DNA from 3 places in the Arthrobacter sp. NA-172 genome. Region 1 is predicted to be linked to each of the others. Evidence: riboswitches for the same ligand, from Rfam matches in the RefSeq annotation. Region 1 holds a riboswitch; each other region holds the start of a gene.

Region 1 (5,473 bases):
CGCTTCTTGTACCCGGTCTTGTTCTTGAACTTCTGGATGACAATCTTCGGACCACGGAGGTCTTCGAGGATCTCAGCCGTAACCTTGACCTTGGCCAGATCCGCAGCGGCGGAGGTGACCTTGTCACCGTCTACCAGGAGCAGTGCGGGCAGCTCAAGGGTGCTGCCGGCTCCACCGGGGACGCGGTTCAGGGTTACGTAGTCTCCAACGGAAACCTTTTCTTGGCGGCCGCCTGCGCGGACAATCGCGTACACCACTTGGGCACTCACTTCTCTCGACGTTTATTACTAAATTTGCGTGCGGAACCCCGATCCGAAAACGGTCCTGGTTCACGCTGTGCCTCAACGCCGTGGACTCCGGTACGGAGTCCATGAGTCGTCCCACGAACAGTTCCAAATGAATGGTTCCTAGGGGCATAACCCAAGTGTTGGCGTAAGCACCGAAGATCTAGATTACGCTAGTTTCGCCCTCGGCTGCAAATGAGGCCAGGTCCGGAGGCTGCCACGTGATGGCTGCCACAGACTGGCTATGCCGCCGTCCGGTACCGTGCCCATATAGCTTACCCTGCTCACCGGGAAAAGTACGGATGGCCACCACGACACGCAGCAGAGTCTCTCGAACCCAGCCTCCGGGCCCCTTTTCGCAACCGAGGCCCCGGTTCAGCCGTGGAGCCGCGGAGCATCGAAGAACGCCGTCTCGTAGCGGCAAGACTGGGAGAACGCCACCATCATCGCGGTGCGCTCCGCAGGTGAAGCCGCCCGCCCAGCCGCATCTGTAATGTTGATCGCCGTGCGTGTGGCCTCGGCGAATTCCCCGTCCGCATAAGTCCGCAGCCAGTCCGAGTAAGCATGTCCTGCCGGGGATCCCGCCTGCACGAAGCCTTGGTGGAGCCGCTGGCCCACCTCGGCGTACAACCAGTAGCACGGCAGCACCGCAGCCAGCAGCACGGCGTAGCTGCCCGACGCCGATGCAGCCAACAGGTGGTCCACGTAGGCCTTGGTAACGGGGCCAAGTTCTCCGTTTGCCTGGCGTCCGCTGAGCCAGTTCCGATGGAGTTCGGACTCGACTTCAAGGCACATTCGTGCGCCGCGGGCCCAGAACAGCTGTTCGTCTTCGCTGGGCGCAAGGGCGCTTGCCCTGGCCAGGACGCGCGAATACCCGTTGAGATAGAGGGCATCCTGTGCCAAGTAGTAGGTGAACTGCTCCTCGCTGAGTTCACCGGACTGGAGGTCCTGGATGAATTCCAAGCCGTAGATGGCCTCGAGCTCCTTCTGTGCACCGTCCCACATCCGGGCTGCAAAATCCCCCGGTTGAAGGGCTTGCTGAAGCTCGTGGAAGTGGTGGATCGGCCCGTTACCCTTCCCCACTTCCAGCGTGCCGGACTGGGCGAGCGCTTCCTGAAGCCAGGGCTTGACCAGACGAAGGGCGGATTCCCAGTCGCCAAGCCGCGCCTTGGCCGTTGCAATCGCTGATGACAGGGAACACCCCGTGCCGTGGCTGTTGCGGGTTTCCACCCGGTCACCGGCAAATTCCACCACGTCCTGGCTCAGGAGTCCGACCGTATTGACCAAGGCATCGGGGCAGCCGGCTCCCTGCAGATGGCCGCCCTTCACCAGCACGGTGTTTCCGCAGGCGGCAGCAAGACGCTTGCCTTGTTCCAACGCCGCGGCCCAGTCCGTTGCCTCTGATTCGCCGAGCAGCATGGCCAGTTCCGGAAGATTTGGAGTGACCAGGTCAGCGAGGGGCAGCAGTGCCCGTAGCGCGGCTTCAGCGGATTCAGCAAGGAGCCGATCACCACTGGTGGCAATCATCACTGGGTCCAGGACCACGACGGCGGGGCGCACCTCCTCCAGCCAGCGGCGGACTTCGTCGATGACCGCGACGTCCCCGAGCATGCCGATCTTGACGGCGTCCACCGTGATGTCATCGCTAATGGCCCTGAGTTGCTGACGCAGGAACTCCACGGGGGGCACATGAACTGCGGTGACACCCTGCGTGTTCTGTGCCGTGAGCGCCGTGATCACGGCCATTCCATAGCCGCCGTTGGCCGCAATGCTCTTGAGGTCAGCCTGTATCCCGGCGCCGCCTGAGGGATCGGAACCGGCAATGCTGAGGACCCTGGGAAGTGGCCGATGAGTGGCATTGAGGGGGTAGACAGCCGAATGCACTGAATCAGTCATACGAGACATCCCTTCGCCGGTGCTAACCGGACAGGTTCAACGGGTCTGGTCTCAGCCGGCTTGGTGCGCGGCACCCCGTGTCAGTCCCTCAGCTTAACCCGGATCACAACTCGCCCGGCAATAATGACCGGCGAAATAGCCGCCGGAATAGTCCGCGTCAAAGTCCAGTGAACCGGCCGGGAACGCCGAAGCCCCGGCCGCCTCCACAAGTGTGGAAGCAGCCGGGGCTCCTGACATGAACTGATTCTAGAGTTCGGACTTCGGCACGCCGACACCGAGGATGATCGGTTCAGCCGCGGCAGCCGATTTAGCCGGAACCGACGCAGGCGCCTTGGCCTCGTGGGCGGACCCACCGGACACGGCCGTGACAACCTCGTGGTGCTCCACATCGGTGGCGTTGGCGGCACCCTGCGCCCGGCTGGCACTACGGTTCCGGCGGCCCCTGCGTCCACGCGAGGCCTGCTCTGGGGATTCCCCCACCGATGCGGTGGCAGAGTCCCTGGTAGGCGCTAGCGTCGCCGTCGTTCCGGTACTAGTCGTGCCGGTACTAGTCGTTTCGGTGTCAGACGCCTCGCCGAGGCCTGCAAACGCCTGTGCCAACAGATCCAAGCTCATGGCGGGCGAGCCGCTCACCGGCTCTTCTTCGTGGTGGACGAAAGGCAACGCCACTTCCTCGCCACCAAATCGCAACACCGGCTTCGAGCGCTGCTCGCCACTTGCCGGAGCCTGAACGGGAACTGTCCCGGCTACGGCAGCCTCGGCTGCAGCGGCCTCTGCCAGGGTTTCCGCGGCGTGGTGCAACTCGTCGTCGTGCAGGTGCGCAGCGTGGGCCGCCGCCGCGATGGTGGCCAGCGCAGCGCGGGTGGCAGCCTGACGGTTGGGATCCGAAGACTCATTGTGGACCGGCGCCGGAGGGGTCACCGGGAGCTTCCTGGGTCCCCTGGCCTGTGCCCCTGCCCCGGCGGCGCTTGCGCTGCTCCGGGCGGACGGCCGGCTGTGACTCCGTGCGCGGGTGATGGTGTTCAGCGGCCACCACGTTGGCCCGGCGGTGTTCCACCGGCTCGTCGTGGGTGACGATTCCGCGTCCTGCGCAGGTTTCGCACTGCTCGCCGAAGACCTCGAGCAGGCCGGTGCCCATGCGCTTGCGGGTCATCTGGACCAAACCAAGCGAAGTCACTTCGGCAACCTGGTGCTTGGTACGATCACGGCCGAGGCACTCGACCATGCGTCGCAGAACGAGGTCGCGGTTGGATTCCAGGACCATGTCGATAAAGTCGATGACGATGATTCCGCCGATGTCGCGCAAGCGCAGCTGACGGACTACTTCTTCGGCAGCTTCGAGGTTGTTCTTGGTGACGGTTTCCTCGAGGTTGCCACCGCTGCCGGTGAACTTGCCGGTGTTGACGTCAACAACCGTCATGGCCTCAGTGCGGTCGATCACGAGTGAACCACCGGAAGGCAGGAAGACCTTGCGCTCCAATGCCTTGTGGATCTGTTCGTCCACGCGCCAGGCCGAGAAGATGTCCTGGTCCGAGGTCCACTTTTCGAGGCGACCCACCAGGTCCGGCGCCACATACGTGACGTAGGCCTCAATGGTGTCCCAAGCTTCATCGCCCGAGACGATCAGCTTGGAGAAGTCCTCGTTGAAGACGTCGCGGACAACCTTGATGGTGAGGTCCGGTTCGCCGTAGAGCAGTTCCGGGGCGAGGATCTTCGTGGAAGTGGACTGGCTTTCAATACCTTCCCACTGTGCACGCAGGCGGTTGATATCGTGCGTCAGTTCTTCTTCGGAAGCACCCTCAGCCGCTGTGCGGACAATAACGCCAGCGTTCTCCGGGAGGCGATCCTTGAGGATCCGCTTCAGGCGGTTGCGCTCGACGTCGGGCAGCTTGCGGGAGATGCCGGTCATCGAACCGCCGGGAACGTACACGAGGTAACGTCCTGGGAGCGAAATCTGGCTGGTCAGGCGAGCACCCTTGTGGCCGACGGGGTCCTTGGTGACCTGCACCAGCACGGAATCGCCCGACTTCAGGGCATTTTCGATGCGACGCGGCTTGCCTTCAAGGGTGACGGCATCCCAGTTGACTTCGCCGGCGTACAGCACTGCGTTGCGGCCGCGTCCGATATCGACGAACGCAGCTTCCATGGACGGCAGCACGTTCTGGACCTTGCCCAGATAGACATTGCCGATCAGGGAATCCTGCTGCGTCTTGGACACGAAGTGCTCCGCGAGCACGCCGTCTTCCAGGACACCGATCTGGATCCTGTCGTCGCGCTGGCGAACGATCATCTGACGGTCCACAGACTCACGGCGTGCCAGGAATTCGGCTTCGGTGATGACCTGGCGACGGCGACCGGTTTCCCGGGACTCGCGGCGTCGCTGCTTCTTCGCTTCAAGGCGCGTCGAGCCCTTGACGCTGGTTACGCGGTCCGAGCTGCTGGTGGACTCGACGTGTGCGCGGGGAGCGCGGACACGGGTCACCGTGTTGGGGGGATCATCGTCTCCGCCGCCCGTCAATTCCAGGTCCTGGTCGCCACGGCGGCGTCGCCGGCGACGACGTGAGGTGACGAATTCCTCGAGGGCTTCCTCTTGGCCTGCTTCTGCCTCGTCCTCGGACTCGGCAGACGATTCTTCTCCCGCGGCTTCATCGCGCTCGTTCCCCCGGCGTCCACGACGCCCACGGCTGCGACGCCGACGGCGGCTGCCGGCTTCGTCCAGTTCGTTGTCCTCGGAAACCTCTTCAGCGTCAGCCTGCGGTTCCTCTTCGACGACGGGCGGCCTGACAACTGCGCTCAGGTCCGGTGCCTGGAAGATCATGGACGTGACGGACGAAGGTTCCAGGAACAGCGAAGCGATCGGGCTTGCGGCTTCCGCCTCGGCGGCCGGCTCGACAGCTTCCGTCTCGACGGCGGGCTCCCCGGGCGCAATCTCCGCAGCCGGCGGCTCCTCGGCCGCACCTTCGGCAGGCGGTGTTTCAACCGGGGCTTCCTCGGCGACGGGCTCGGCGCTCTTTACTTTCGTCGTACGACGGCGGCGGACCGGCTTTTCAGGGGCCGCTTCGGTCTCCGCCACAACTTCAGGCTCGACGACGGCGGCAGCCTCAGCTACCGCGCCACCCTCCGTCGAGGCTTCTCCATCGAAACCTGGCAACGGCTCGGGAGTTTCGACCTTCTTGCGGGCCCTGCCACGCCGGACAGGAGCCTTGGCATCTGTTTCAGCAACAGGCTCGGCTTCTGCAACAGGCTCGGCGGCCGCCGCGACAGCTCCGGCGTCGGGCGTTTCTTCTGCTGCG
Region 2 (5,473 bases), 460 kb from region 1:
CATCGCTCCCGGCGTCGTGGGAGGTGTACCGGATGAACACTCGGTTGTACCGCCAGTCCAGGTCCGGATGATGGTTCTGTTCCTCGGCAAGGCGCCCGACGGCGGCAATCAGCTCCAGCGCGGCCGCCGACGTCGGGCATTTGTAGACGGTAACGAGGGCACCGAGGCGGTACCGCCAGTCCGGTAGGTCTGCCAAGGCGTTACCAATCGCGGACCTGTTGAGAATTTCGTCCATAGGGCCCCCAGCTGTATTAGAGGAACTCGGCCCGGCCCTCCATGGCCGAGGACGCCAGCGCGTGTTCCCGGCGCGGGATACGGCCAGCCTGCTTCGCCAGCCTACCGGCGATGACAGCGTGTTTGAAGGCCTCACCCATCTGCACCGGGTTCTGGGCACGGGTCACCGCGGTAGCCAGGAGCACGGCGTCGCAGCCAAGCTCCATGGCCAGGGCGGCGTCGGACGCGGTGCCGATTCCGGCGTCGAGCACTACCGGAACAGAGGCGCGGGACACGATCAGTTCAATGTTGTGTGGATTCAGGATGCCCAGGCCGGTGCCGATAGGCGCGCCCAGAGGCATCACCGCCGCGGCTCCGAGATTCTCCAGACGAAGGGCCAGGACGGGGTCGTCGTTCGTGTAGGCGAAGACCTTGAAGCCGCGGTCCACCAGTTTCTCGGTGGCATCCACCAACTCCACGGCGTCAGGCAGCAGCGTCTGTTCGTCGGCGATGACTTCTAGCTTCACCCAGTCCGTCTCCAGGGCCTCCCGGGCAAGCTCGGCCGTCATGATGGCATCCTTGGCGGTAAAACAGCCGGCGGTGTTGGGCAGGACACGGATGCCGTGGTCCACGAGTAGCTGGAACAAAGAACCTGTTTCCGCGGGCGAGTACCTCCGCATGGCCACAGTGGTGAGTTCGGTGCCTGAAGCCAGCAGGGCTGCCCCCAGGCCGTCCAAGCTAGGCGCTCCACCGGTCCCCATGATGAGGCGCGAGCCGAACTCGACGCCGTCTATCACCAAGGTTTCGGTTCGGGTGCTTGCTGCTTGCGTGCTTGCTGCGGTCATGGTTCAGCCTCCCTGTACGGCGGTGACGATTTCGAGTTCGTCGCCTTCTGCGAGCGCGGTAGCGGCCCATTGGCTGCGCGGCACTACTTCGGAATTGCGTGCGACGGCGACGCCGATCTTGCGTCCGTCAGCCGCTTGGCCGCTGGCGTCAAGAGCGCGCCCAGTGATGTGGCTGACGAGGGTGGTGACAGAGGCTTCGTCGCTGAGCGTGTGGTCTTCGCCGTTCAACTTGATGTTCATTCGTGGTCCTTCGGAAGGGGATGTGAAGTCGCAGCCTGTGGGCCGCTGGTCGGGGCGCCCGCTGCCGAGAGCGGGCGCGAGAAGCGGTCGGGGCGGAATATACTCCAGCGCGGATCGGACGTGCCGTCCATGAGTCCGACGCAGATTTTCGCCGCTGCCGGAGTCAGAAGCACGCCGTGCCGGAAGAATCCGCTGGCCACGATGAGGCCTGAGACGGTCCCTTCGCTTCCTTTCACCCGACCCAGGAGCGGCGCGTTGTCCGGTGTGCCCGGACGGGCACGGGCAGTTGCTTCCAGGAGTTCCAGTTCAGCCACAGCCGGGACCAGTGCCTGGGCATCGCGAAGCAATTGGTAGACGCCGCCGGCCGACACCGGATGGGCAGATCCGCCCGACGCCGACAAGCCGTCCTCACGCTGCGTCGCGCCGATCACCACAGTTCCGTCGTCCCGGGGAACGATGTACACCGGGACTCCGCGCACCATCCCGCGGACGGTGGCTGTGACCAAGGGCTGAAGATGTTCAGGGACGCGCAGCCGCAGTATGTCGCCGTACACGGGGCGCAGCGGGAGGAAGAGGCCATCGGGCAGACCGTTCAAGCGGGCGGCATCCAGTCCGTTGGCAACCACTGTTTCCGTTGCGATCACGTTGGCGCCTGAGTCCAGCTCAACCCCGACAACGCGCCCGTCCTCCCACAGGAGGCCCGCCGCGGTGTCGTGGACCGCAAAGCCGTCCTCGGCCCCGGCAATCCAGCTCGAATCGCCGGGCTGGTGCCCTGCCAGAGCGTCGAGGATCGCGGAAGCAAGTCGGCGAGGATCCACTTGGTGATCGCCCGGGATGTCGAAGGCACAGGAAATCTGCGGGCTCAAGAGCGGCTCACGCTCCCGGGCCTCACGCAATGGCACAGATTCCACCACCAGGCCGTTGGCGAGCTGGACGTCCCGGAGGTCGGCGAGCGCCCGGCGGTCCGCAGCGTCCGCGCCGACGGCGAGGGTCGGCGTCGTACGGTAACCCGTGCTGGGTCCGGTACGTGAGCCGGTCACATTGCGTTGGAAGTCCGGCCAGAGTGCCGACGATTCGAGCATGAGCTCCAGGAGGTCCTCTTCCTGGTAGTGCAGTTCGCTCACAGGTGCCAACATGCCGGCGGCCGCGAAGGTGGCGCCGCTGGCCGGTGCAGGATCGATCAGCACAACGGAGCGGCCGGATCTGCGGGCTTCCCACGCGATGCCGAGGCCGATCACGCCGCCCCCGATCACCGCCACATCTGCGTGTAGAGGCGCGTTATCGGGTTCGCGATGAGTGTTTACTGCGTCCATGGAGTCCTTCCCTACGCCGGTACTAGCCGGATCAGGTCAAGCGGTCGGCGCTGAAGCCCTCTCAGCCGCGCGGCGATTGTGACTGCCGCCGCGGCTCCCGCGGTACCAGCCCAGTTTAGAGGAACTACTCTGTTTCCATGACCCAGCACCATGTCCACACCACCGCCCGCCTGTACCTCTGCACCGACGCCCGCAAGCAACAGGGTGATTTTGAGCAGTTTGTCGATGCCGCATTCGAGGGCGGCGTGGACATCATCCAGCTGCGGGACAAGACCATTGAAGCAGCCGAGGAGCTGGAGCTCCTGGAGGTCCTGCACTCGGTGGCGCACCGCCACGGACGGCTCTGGGCCGTCAACGACCGCGCGGACGTGGCGTCACTTTCCGGCGCTCCGGTATTCCACATCGGCCAGAAGGACCTTCCCCTGCGTTCAGCCCGGAAGCTGCTCCACGACCGCACCGTCATCGGTCTCTCCACCCACACGCCGGAGCAGATTGACGCTGCCATCGCCGCTTCCCCCGGCCGCAGCGGTTTGGACTACTTCTGCGTCGGGCCGGTGTGGGCAACGCCCACCAAGCCGGGGCGCTCCGCCGTCGGACTCGATCTGGTGAAGTACGCCGCGGACGCGGTGAAGAAGGCAGACGGAGAGACGGTTGGCGGTGTTGTTCTTCCTTGGTTTGCGATCGGCGGCGTCGATCTGAGCAACGTCGAGGACGTGGTGCGGGCCGGCGCAAGCCGCATCGTGGTGGTCCGGGCAATCACCGAGGCGGAGGATCCGACGGCGGCAGCACAGGCCCTTCTTGCCGCCCTCGACGCCGCGGCGGCCTAGCGAGACGCCGGGAGATTTTGGCGTTACCCTGACTTTCGTGTCACATCAGCGGATAGCCCCGAATGTCAGTGAAACGTCGAACACGCTCGCTGAAGCTCTCGCTGCGCTTCGAACGGAACTCGAGCTGCCCGCGGGTTATCCCACCGAGGCCTTGCGCGACGCCGAAGCGGCCGTTTCTGGCCACAGCCTGCCAGCGCAGGACCTCACAGACATCCCGTTCATCACGATCGACCCTGCTTCTTCCACCGATCTTGACCAGGCACTATTCATTGAACGCTCCGGGGATGGTTACAGGGTTCTTTACGCCATCTCGGATGTACCGTCCTTTGTAACCCCCGGAGGGGCGCTCGACGCCGAGACCCGCCACCGCGGGCAAACGTACTATGCCCCGGACGGCCGCATACCGCTTCACCCCGAGATCATCAGCGAGCACGCCGGAAGTCTCCTGGCAGGCCAGACCTGCGGCGCGTTCGTGTGGGACTTCGAACTCGATGCCGAAGCGGAGTTCCACACGGTCTCTGTTCGTCGGTCCAGCGTGCGCAGCCGCGCCAAACTCAACTACAAGGGCGTGCAGGCGGAGATCGATTCCGGTACCGCGGGTCCTGTCCTCCAGCTCCTCAAGGAAGTCGGGCTCAAACGGGTGGAGCTCGAACGCCGCCGCGGCGGAGCCAGCCTGAACATGCCTGAGCAGGAAATAGTCCAACTGCCCGACGGCGGCGGGTACAGGATCGTCGCAGCCCCTTCCCTGCCGGTGGAGGACTGGAACGCGCAAATATCGCTCATGACCGGGATGGCCGCGGCACAGCTGATGCTCGACGGCAAAGTGGGAATCCTGCGCACCATGCCTGCACCCGACGAGCGCTCCCTGCGCCATTTCAAGCGCCAAGCCGGTGCCCTCGGCAAGCCGTGGAACGACCGGATCAGCTACGGCGAGTACTTAAGGACGCTTGATGCCAAGGATCCGCGGCAACTGGCGATTCTCCATTCGGCGGGAATGCTGTTCCGGGGTGCCGGCTACACGCCTTTCGACGGCAAGGTACCGGACAGCGTGATGCAGTCAGCAATCGGCGCACCGTACGCCCACACCACAGCGCCGCTGCGCCGGTTGATCGATCGCTTCGTGCTGGTCATCTGCGAGGCCCTGAGCAACGGAGAAGAGATCCCTGGATGGGCACGGGACGCCTTGCCGAGCCTGCCGGAGATCATGGCATTCTCCGATCAGCTTGCCGGCAAAATGGAGCGCCTGGCCCTGGACACGGTGGAAGCAGCGCTTCTGGTGAACCACATCGGCGAGGAATTCGACGCCGTCGTGATCTCAGGATCGAAGCCGGCGAAGAACAACGGCAACGGCAACGGCAATAGCAACGGGAATGGGAACGGCTCCCACGGCCCTTACGGTACTGTCCAGATTGCCGAACCCGCAGTCACTGCCCGTTGCGACGGCGAAATGGAGTCCGGCACGAAGGTCCGCGTAAAACTGCTTGACGCAGACATCGCAACCCGCCAAATCACCTTCGAACTGCTCGCTTAGGCCACTTCGCAGACAGACCCGGTGTGGCGAAGCAGGGCTGATCGGGGGTTTAAGGGCCCCTAACGCTAGACTGTGTAAGTAGTAATGGATGCCCGGTCGTTGATTCAGTTAATTTTTTGACATCAACAAGCCCGCCCCTACGCGATCTTGAGATACACCAGCTGGTCCCCAGTGCCAGTATTTAGATAGCCCGCGATCGGCTTCCACTGGATTTGCTTGCGCGACCATTCGTGCTCCGGCCACCACCGTTGAGCACGCAGCGCAGCCCAAATGAATAAGGAAACTCCACTGTGAGTGAATTGCACACCCATGAAGTTCTGACTGACGGTACCGAAACGATCGAACCCGAGGAAACCATTTCCTCGGACGAAACACCCCATGAGATCGCGGAAAAGTCCTTCGCCGACTACAACGTCCGTGCCGACATTGTTGAATCGCTCGCCGACGCCGGTATCACCCACCCCTTCCCCATCCAGGCCATGACCCTCCCGGTCGCCCTGGGTG
Region 3 (5,473 bases), 1.4 Mb from region 1:
GAACACCCCGCCGGCCAGAACCCAGACGTCCAGCCGGCTGTACGTGGATTCGCGGGCCCAAGTCCGCCTGCCGCGGCCGAATCCACGAGCCTCCATGGTCACGGCCAGACGGGAAGCCCGTCGGATCGCCTGCACCAGCAGGCCGAAGCTTTGGCCCAGCATCGCCCTAAACCGTTGAGCGGGGCTCCCGTGTGAGCCAACTCCCCGCGCCCGCCGCGCCATGCCGATAGTCTGCCACTCCTCCGCCATGAGCCCCACGAGTCGCAGCGCGGCCAAAGTGCCCAGGACAAAACGGTGCGGCAGTTTCGCTTTCTGCGCCAAGGCATCGGCGAGGTCGGTCGGGTCCGTGCAGCTCATCAGCAGGATGGCCGGCATGGCGATCGCAAGGCCACGCAGCATGAAACCTAGCCCTAACTGCAGCGAGCCTTCGCTGATAGACCAGATCCCGACGTCAAACAGTACCCTGCCGCTGTGCGCAGAGAGGATCGCCGTACTCCAGCCACCAAGTGCCGCCGCGATAATCAAGGGCCAGCCGCGCTGCCACACCAAACGCAGAGTCAGTCCCGCGAGGGGAAACAAGGCCAGCTCGCCGAGGAGCGCCGTCGAAGCGGACACCCAGTCAATGGACAGGGCCAGCACCAGGGTGATCAGGAAGACGGACGCAAACTTGGCCAGCGGATTCGCCCGCGTGAGGAGCGCGTGATTGCCACTCAGGGTCACTGCATTCCTCATGCCGCACCCGCCTCCTGACGCGCGCTGCCTTGAATCGCAGGCTCGAACCGCATCTCGGTTCCGCCCAGCACGGAGCTGAACTCCCTGTCGTGAGTCACCGAAACCACGGAAGTACCGGCGTCGAGCAATTCGGACAAGAATGACGCCAGCTCGGCCCACGTGTTGGCATCCTGTCCGAAGGTCGGTTCGTCCAGCACCAGCACGCGCGGATGCGCGGCAAGCACGGTGGCCACGGACAGCCGTCGCTTCTCGCCGCCGGAGAGCGTGTACGGATTGGCGTCCACCAAATGGCTCAGGCGCAGCCGTTCCAGCAACTCGTCCACACGCTCCTCGCCGTGGCCGAGGTGCTTGGGGCCGAACATGAGCTCGTCCAGCACCCGGCCCGTCACGAATTGGTGCTCCGGCTCCTGGAAGACGGTCCCGATACGCGAGATCAGCTGTTCGGCCTTCCAAGTGAAGGGATCGACGCCGACGCCCGCGTGAAGTCCGACGGCGGCAGTCACCGAGCCGGAGACCGGCGCCAACAGTCCGGCAAGGGTCAGGGCGAACGTGGATTTTCCGGCGCCATTGGGACCCGTGATCGTCAGTGCCTGCCCCGCAAGCACTTCGGCGTCGAGTCCGGTTTGCACGGGGATAGGGGGGACCGTTTTGAGCCCGCGACGGCGCGCCCGTTCGCGGGAGACTGCCAGATCCTGGGTGGCGAGCAGCAGCTCTCCCCCGACTGCCGATCCGACTGCCGATCCGTCCGCCGCCCGGGAACGTGGCCGGGTGGCGGGCACATAGGCGGGAACCCACACGCCTGCAGCAGTGAGCATGTCCCTTGCTTGCGTCAGTACGGTCTCCGGATCGCCGTCCAGGAGCACAGCGGGCGTCGAGCCACCCTCGGCGGAACTGCCCGGCTGCAGGACCACGATCCGGTCCACGAGGTCTTTCCATACCGAGACCCGGTGCTCAACTACAACGAGCGTGGCTCCGGTTTTGTCCAAGCAGCGTCCCACGGCGTCGCGGACCTCCAGCACCCCGGCGGGGTCCAGGTTGGCGGTGGGCTCATCCAGGAGGACCAAGCCCGGCCGCATCGCCAGGATGCCGGCAAGCGCGAGGCGTTGCTTCTGCCCGCCGGACAGGGCCGACGTCGGGTGGTCGAGCGCGAAGCCGCCGCCTGCGCTGGTCCTCAGCCCGACGTCGTCGAGCGCTTCGTGGACCCTCGTCCAGATCTCCTCCCGCGGCACGCAAAGATTCTCGGCGCCGAAGGCGACATCATCGCCCAGCCGCGAGAGCACCACCTGGGTCTCGGGGTCCTGCTGCATGAGTCCCGCACGGCCCCGTCGGGAACGAGGCGAAGCGCCGTCCACCAGCAAACTGCCGGTCTCGTCGGCGTCGTCCCCCTCCTCGCCCAACACCCCCGCGAGGGCATGCAAAAGTGTCGACTTGCCCGCGCCCGATGGGCCGAGCAGCAACACCCGTTCACCGGGACGGATGTCCAACTCCAAGCCTTGGATGGCCTGTGTAGTGCGGCCGGCATGCCGCCAGCCCCATCCTTGGGCCGTGACAGCGGCCGGCCGCACGCCGGCATGGGAACTGGGCATTAGGAGAAGACGGGCTCCGAAGCGGCCTTACGGGACGCGAACGAGCCCAACACACCGGTTTTGGCGAGGCCGCGGGTGGCGATCCACGCCAGCGCGCCGGCAATGACGGCACCGGAAATCGTGCAGAACACAATGTAGGCCAGCTTGTCACCGGCTTCCCAGGCGATGTTCCAGCCCCACGGCAGGAAGGAATCGTTGAGCCCGCAGAACAGACCTGCACCGGCCCCGGCCAGCAGGGACACCGGCAGGTTGAACTTCTTGTACATGAATGCGAGGAAGATGAGTTCCGCGCCGAGTCCCTGGAGCAGTCCGGACATCAGCACCGTGGTGCCGTACTGGTTACCCATGATGAGCTCGCTGACGGCGGCAACGGTTTCGCAGAAAATCGCGGCACCGGGCTTGCGGACAATGAGCATGCCCAGAACAGCCGGGATCATCCAGCCGCCGGCGATCAGGCCGCCGAGAGGCGGGTAGGTAGCGGTCGCGGGCGTGACGACCAATGCCATCTGGTCCCAAGCCCAGAAGATCACGCCGCCGGCGATGGCGACCAGAGCCGCCACCACGATGTCCACCACGCGCCAGTTGTAACCGGGCTTGGTGAGGGCCGCCTTTGCAGAAATACCAGTCATTTTGTCCTCCTGAGGAACAGGAGGGGAAAGTGTTTCCGGTTTTCCTTCGAGCGGCTTGCGCCTCCGGTTCCGGACACTATGAGAACTCGACTCCCTTGCGCCGGTACTAGCCGGATCAGGTTCGAGGGTCTGCGGCTGTCCGCACTCTCAGCGCCCGTCCTCCGTGCCGCATTGCTGCAAGCCCGACGGCGGCGCTCCCCTGTCGTTATCAATCCACCCTTTTGGGCGTGGTTCAGTTTACACCTTGGCGGGGTTGCGGGCGCTTTGTTTGCGCGCGCTGAGCGGTCACAAAGGACGGAGAGCGACACATTCTGCTGGATCATTCGCCGTCCGAGCGCGAGCCGGCCTGAGGTGGCGCGGGCAAGTGGCGAAACTGGGAGAATGATCAAGCAGAATCGAACGCGCGGCATCCCCAGCTCCGCGGGCGGGCAGCAAGCGGGCGGCAGGCGGGCAAAGGAGCGGTCTTGACAGGCATTGGCGAAGCGAACACCACGGTGGCCGAACCTAGGCTCGCGGCGAGCGTGATCCTGATCCGCGATGCCGCACATCCCCCGGATCCTGTAGATCCCGCAGATCCAGCGGCTCTGGCAGGACCAGCACATCCCGCGGCTCTGGCAGGACCAGCACATCCCGCGGCTCTGGCAGGACCAGCACATCCCGCGGATCTGGCAGGACCAGCACATCCCGCAGGACCAGCACATCCCGCGGGCCGCGGGCTGGAGGTGTTCGTGCAGCATCGAGTGTCCACCATGGATTTTGCCGCGGGCATGGTGGTCTTCCCCGGCGGACGCGTGGACCAAGCGGACAGCGCCGGCTGGGACTTCACGGACGACATCGTCGAGCAGCATGCCGCCGCGTGGCACCGGAGCAGTATTGCCGCCGAGCCCTCGTTAGCCCGGCACAACGCCGGCCGGGTGCTCGCGGCCGCGCAACGCGAGGTGTTCGAAGAGGCCGGGCTGAAGCTCGACGCAGCCACCCTCCGCCCGTGGGCCAACTGGGTCACCCCGGAGGACCAGCCCAAGCGCTTCGACACATACTTCTACGTTGCCTGCCCGGCTTCGGGTGCAGAGCCACAGCACCAGACAACGGAAGCGTCGTCGTCTCAGTGGATGCCGGTCCGCGGAATCCTTGACGCCGAGGCCGCAGGGACTCTCAAGCTCATGCCGCCCACCCTGGCGCTGCTGGACGAACTTCTGACTCTCGGCGCGGTGGAGGCGGTCCTGGCCGAAAGGCGCGACATCGTTCCGGTGCGCCCGAAGCCCGGAGCCCTGGAGGAGTTCTTCCGGCTCAGGCGCCAACCCCCATCCGTGGCTCCCTAAAGGCCCCGTTGGGCGCTGAAACGGCCGGTGGGTTGCAATCGATAAAGTCGGGTTAGGCTGGGGTCGGTCCTGTTTCCTCCCGCAAGGAGTCCCGCAATGAACCTCGTCTTCAAACTGCTCGGTGCCGGTGTAGGCATCGGCGCTGGCATTGTCGGTAGCAAGATCGTCAACGCAGTGTGGGAAAAGACCACGGGCAACAAGCCTCCCAAGGGCCACGACGATATGGAAGCAAGCCTGCGTTCGGCCCTGACTTTTGCCTTGATTTCATCGACTGTCAGCGCCGTCATCCAGGTCCTCGCTGGCCGCAGCACTCAGCGCGCGATCTCGCGCTTCAACAAGACCCCGGAAGTCGTCTAGCGCGGCTCGCCGCCACCCCCGGCGGGGGCTCCGTTCCGGAAGTCGTCTAGCGCGGCTCGCCGCCACCCCCGGCGGGGGCTCCGTTCCGGAAGTCGTCTAGCGCGGCTCGCCGCCACCCCCGGCGGGGGGCGACGCGGGGCGGGCCTCTTCAGCCTTCTCGGCGGCCCGCTCACCGGCCGCCCGCAGCACCACAGCCTCGAGTTCGTCCGCGCTGAGAAATTCGGGGTGGAGGTGCTTGGTCCTGTATCCCGCGCGGCCCACCATGTGGGCCGACACAGGCACGGTCAGCAGCTGGAAAATCCACGCGACCAAGAGAACGGGCCACACCCACCACTCGCGCATCTGCAGCCCGATAGCCGCCAAGACAAGGAACAGCCCCAGCACTTGCGGCTTGGTAGCGGCATGCATGCGGCTCATCAGGTCCGGGAAGCGCAACAGGCCGATTGCCGCGCCCAATGACATCAGCGCGCCAACAATCAGCAATACGGCGGTAACGGCATCGATCACGGCGTCGGCTCCGGTGGCATTAGGAGTCATTGACTTGCCCTCTCCGATCGGCCACGAAGCGGGCAACCGTCACGGAACCGATAAAGCCGATGAGCGCCAGCGCGACCAGCAACACGAGGTTGTTCAAGTGCCTGTTGACGGCCATGTCGATGGCCAGCGCGGCGCTCAGGATCGCAAGCAGCACATCCGAGGCCAGCACTCTGTCCAGCAATGACGGTCCGACGGCGATCCTATAGATCGCTCCGGCCGCCGCGAGGCTGAGAATCACCGCCGTAACAATCAGCACGATGTCTTTCACGAGCCAGCTCCCCTCGTTGCAGGCCAGCCTTCGGCCTGGAGCGCA

The links. Region 1 has a riboswitch for thiamine pyrophosphate ahead of thiD (bifunctional hydroxymethylpyrimidine kinase/phosphomethylpyrimidine kinase). Riboswitches for the same ligand answer to the same signal wherever they lie in the genome.
Region 2: another riboswitch for thiamine pyrophosphate. It lies ahead of thiO (glycine oxidase ThiO); the one in region 1 lies ahead of thiD (bifunctional hydroxymethylpyrimidine kinase/phosphomethylpyrimidine kinase).
Region 3: another riboswitch for thiamine pyrophosphate. It lies ahead of ACF0H6_RS10105 (ECF transporter S component); the one in region 1 lies ahead of thiD (bifunctional hydroxymethylpyrimidine kinase/phosphomethylpyrimidine kinase).

The regions. Positions count from the first base shown of each region.
Region 1 covers NZ_JBINOT010000001.1:669,944-675,416, forward strand. Annotated here, with positions in the region: gene rplU (50S ribosomal protein L21) at 1-257, opposite strand, end outside; gene thiD (bifunctional hydroxymethylpyrimidine kinase/phosphomethylpyrimidine kinase) at 660-2,180, opposite strand; TPP riboswitch at 2,172-2,268, opposite strand; gene ACF0H6_RS03390 (hypothetical protein) at 2,274-2,417, opposite strand; gene ACF0H6_RS03395 (hypothetical protein) at 2,427-3,101, opposite strand; gene ACF0H6_RS03400 (Rne/Rng family ribonuclease) at 3,073-5,473, opposite strand, start outside.
Region 2 covers NZ_JBINOT010000001.1:1,133,224-1,138,696, forward strand. Annotated here, with positions in the region: gene ACF0H6_RS05620 (4a-hydroxytetrahydrobiopterin dehydratase) at 1-235, opposite strand, end outside; gene ACF0H6_RS05625 (thiazole synthase) at 252-1,058, opposite strand; gene thiS (sulfur carrier protein ThiS) at 1,062-1,298, opposite strand; gene thiO (glycine oxidase ThiO) at 1,295-2,611, opposite strand; TPP riboswitch at 2,603-2,722, opposite strand; gene thiE (thiamine phosphate synthase) at 2,749-3,438, shown strand; gene ACF0H6_RS05645 (RNB domain-containing ribonuclease) at 3,476-4,969, shown strand; gene ACF0H6_RS05650 (DEAD/DEAH box helicase) at 5,260-5,473, shown strand, end outside.
Region 3 covers NZ_JBINOT010000001.1:2,036,400-2,041,872, forward strand. Annotated here, with positions in the region: gene ACF0H6_RS10095 (energy-coupling factor transporter transmembrane component T family protein) at 1-732, opposite strand, end outside; gene ACF0H6_RS10100 (ABC transporter ATP-binding protein) at 729-2,318, opposite strand; gene ACF0H6_RS10105 (ECF transporter S component) at 2,318-2,947, opposite strand; TPP riboswitch at 3,022-3,158, opposite strand; gene ACF0H6_RS10110 (NUDIX hydrolase) at 3,412-4,266, shown strand; gene ACF0H6_RS10115 (DUF4235 domain-containing protein) at 4,363-4,623, shown strand; gene mnhG (monovalent cation/H(+) antiporter subunit G) at 4,720-5,160, opposite strand; gene ACF0H6_RS10125 (monovalent cation/H+ antiporter complex subunit F) at 5,150-5,428, opposite strand; gene ACF0H6_RS10130 (Na+/H+ antiporter subunit E) at 5,425-5,473, opposite strand, start outside.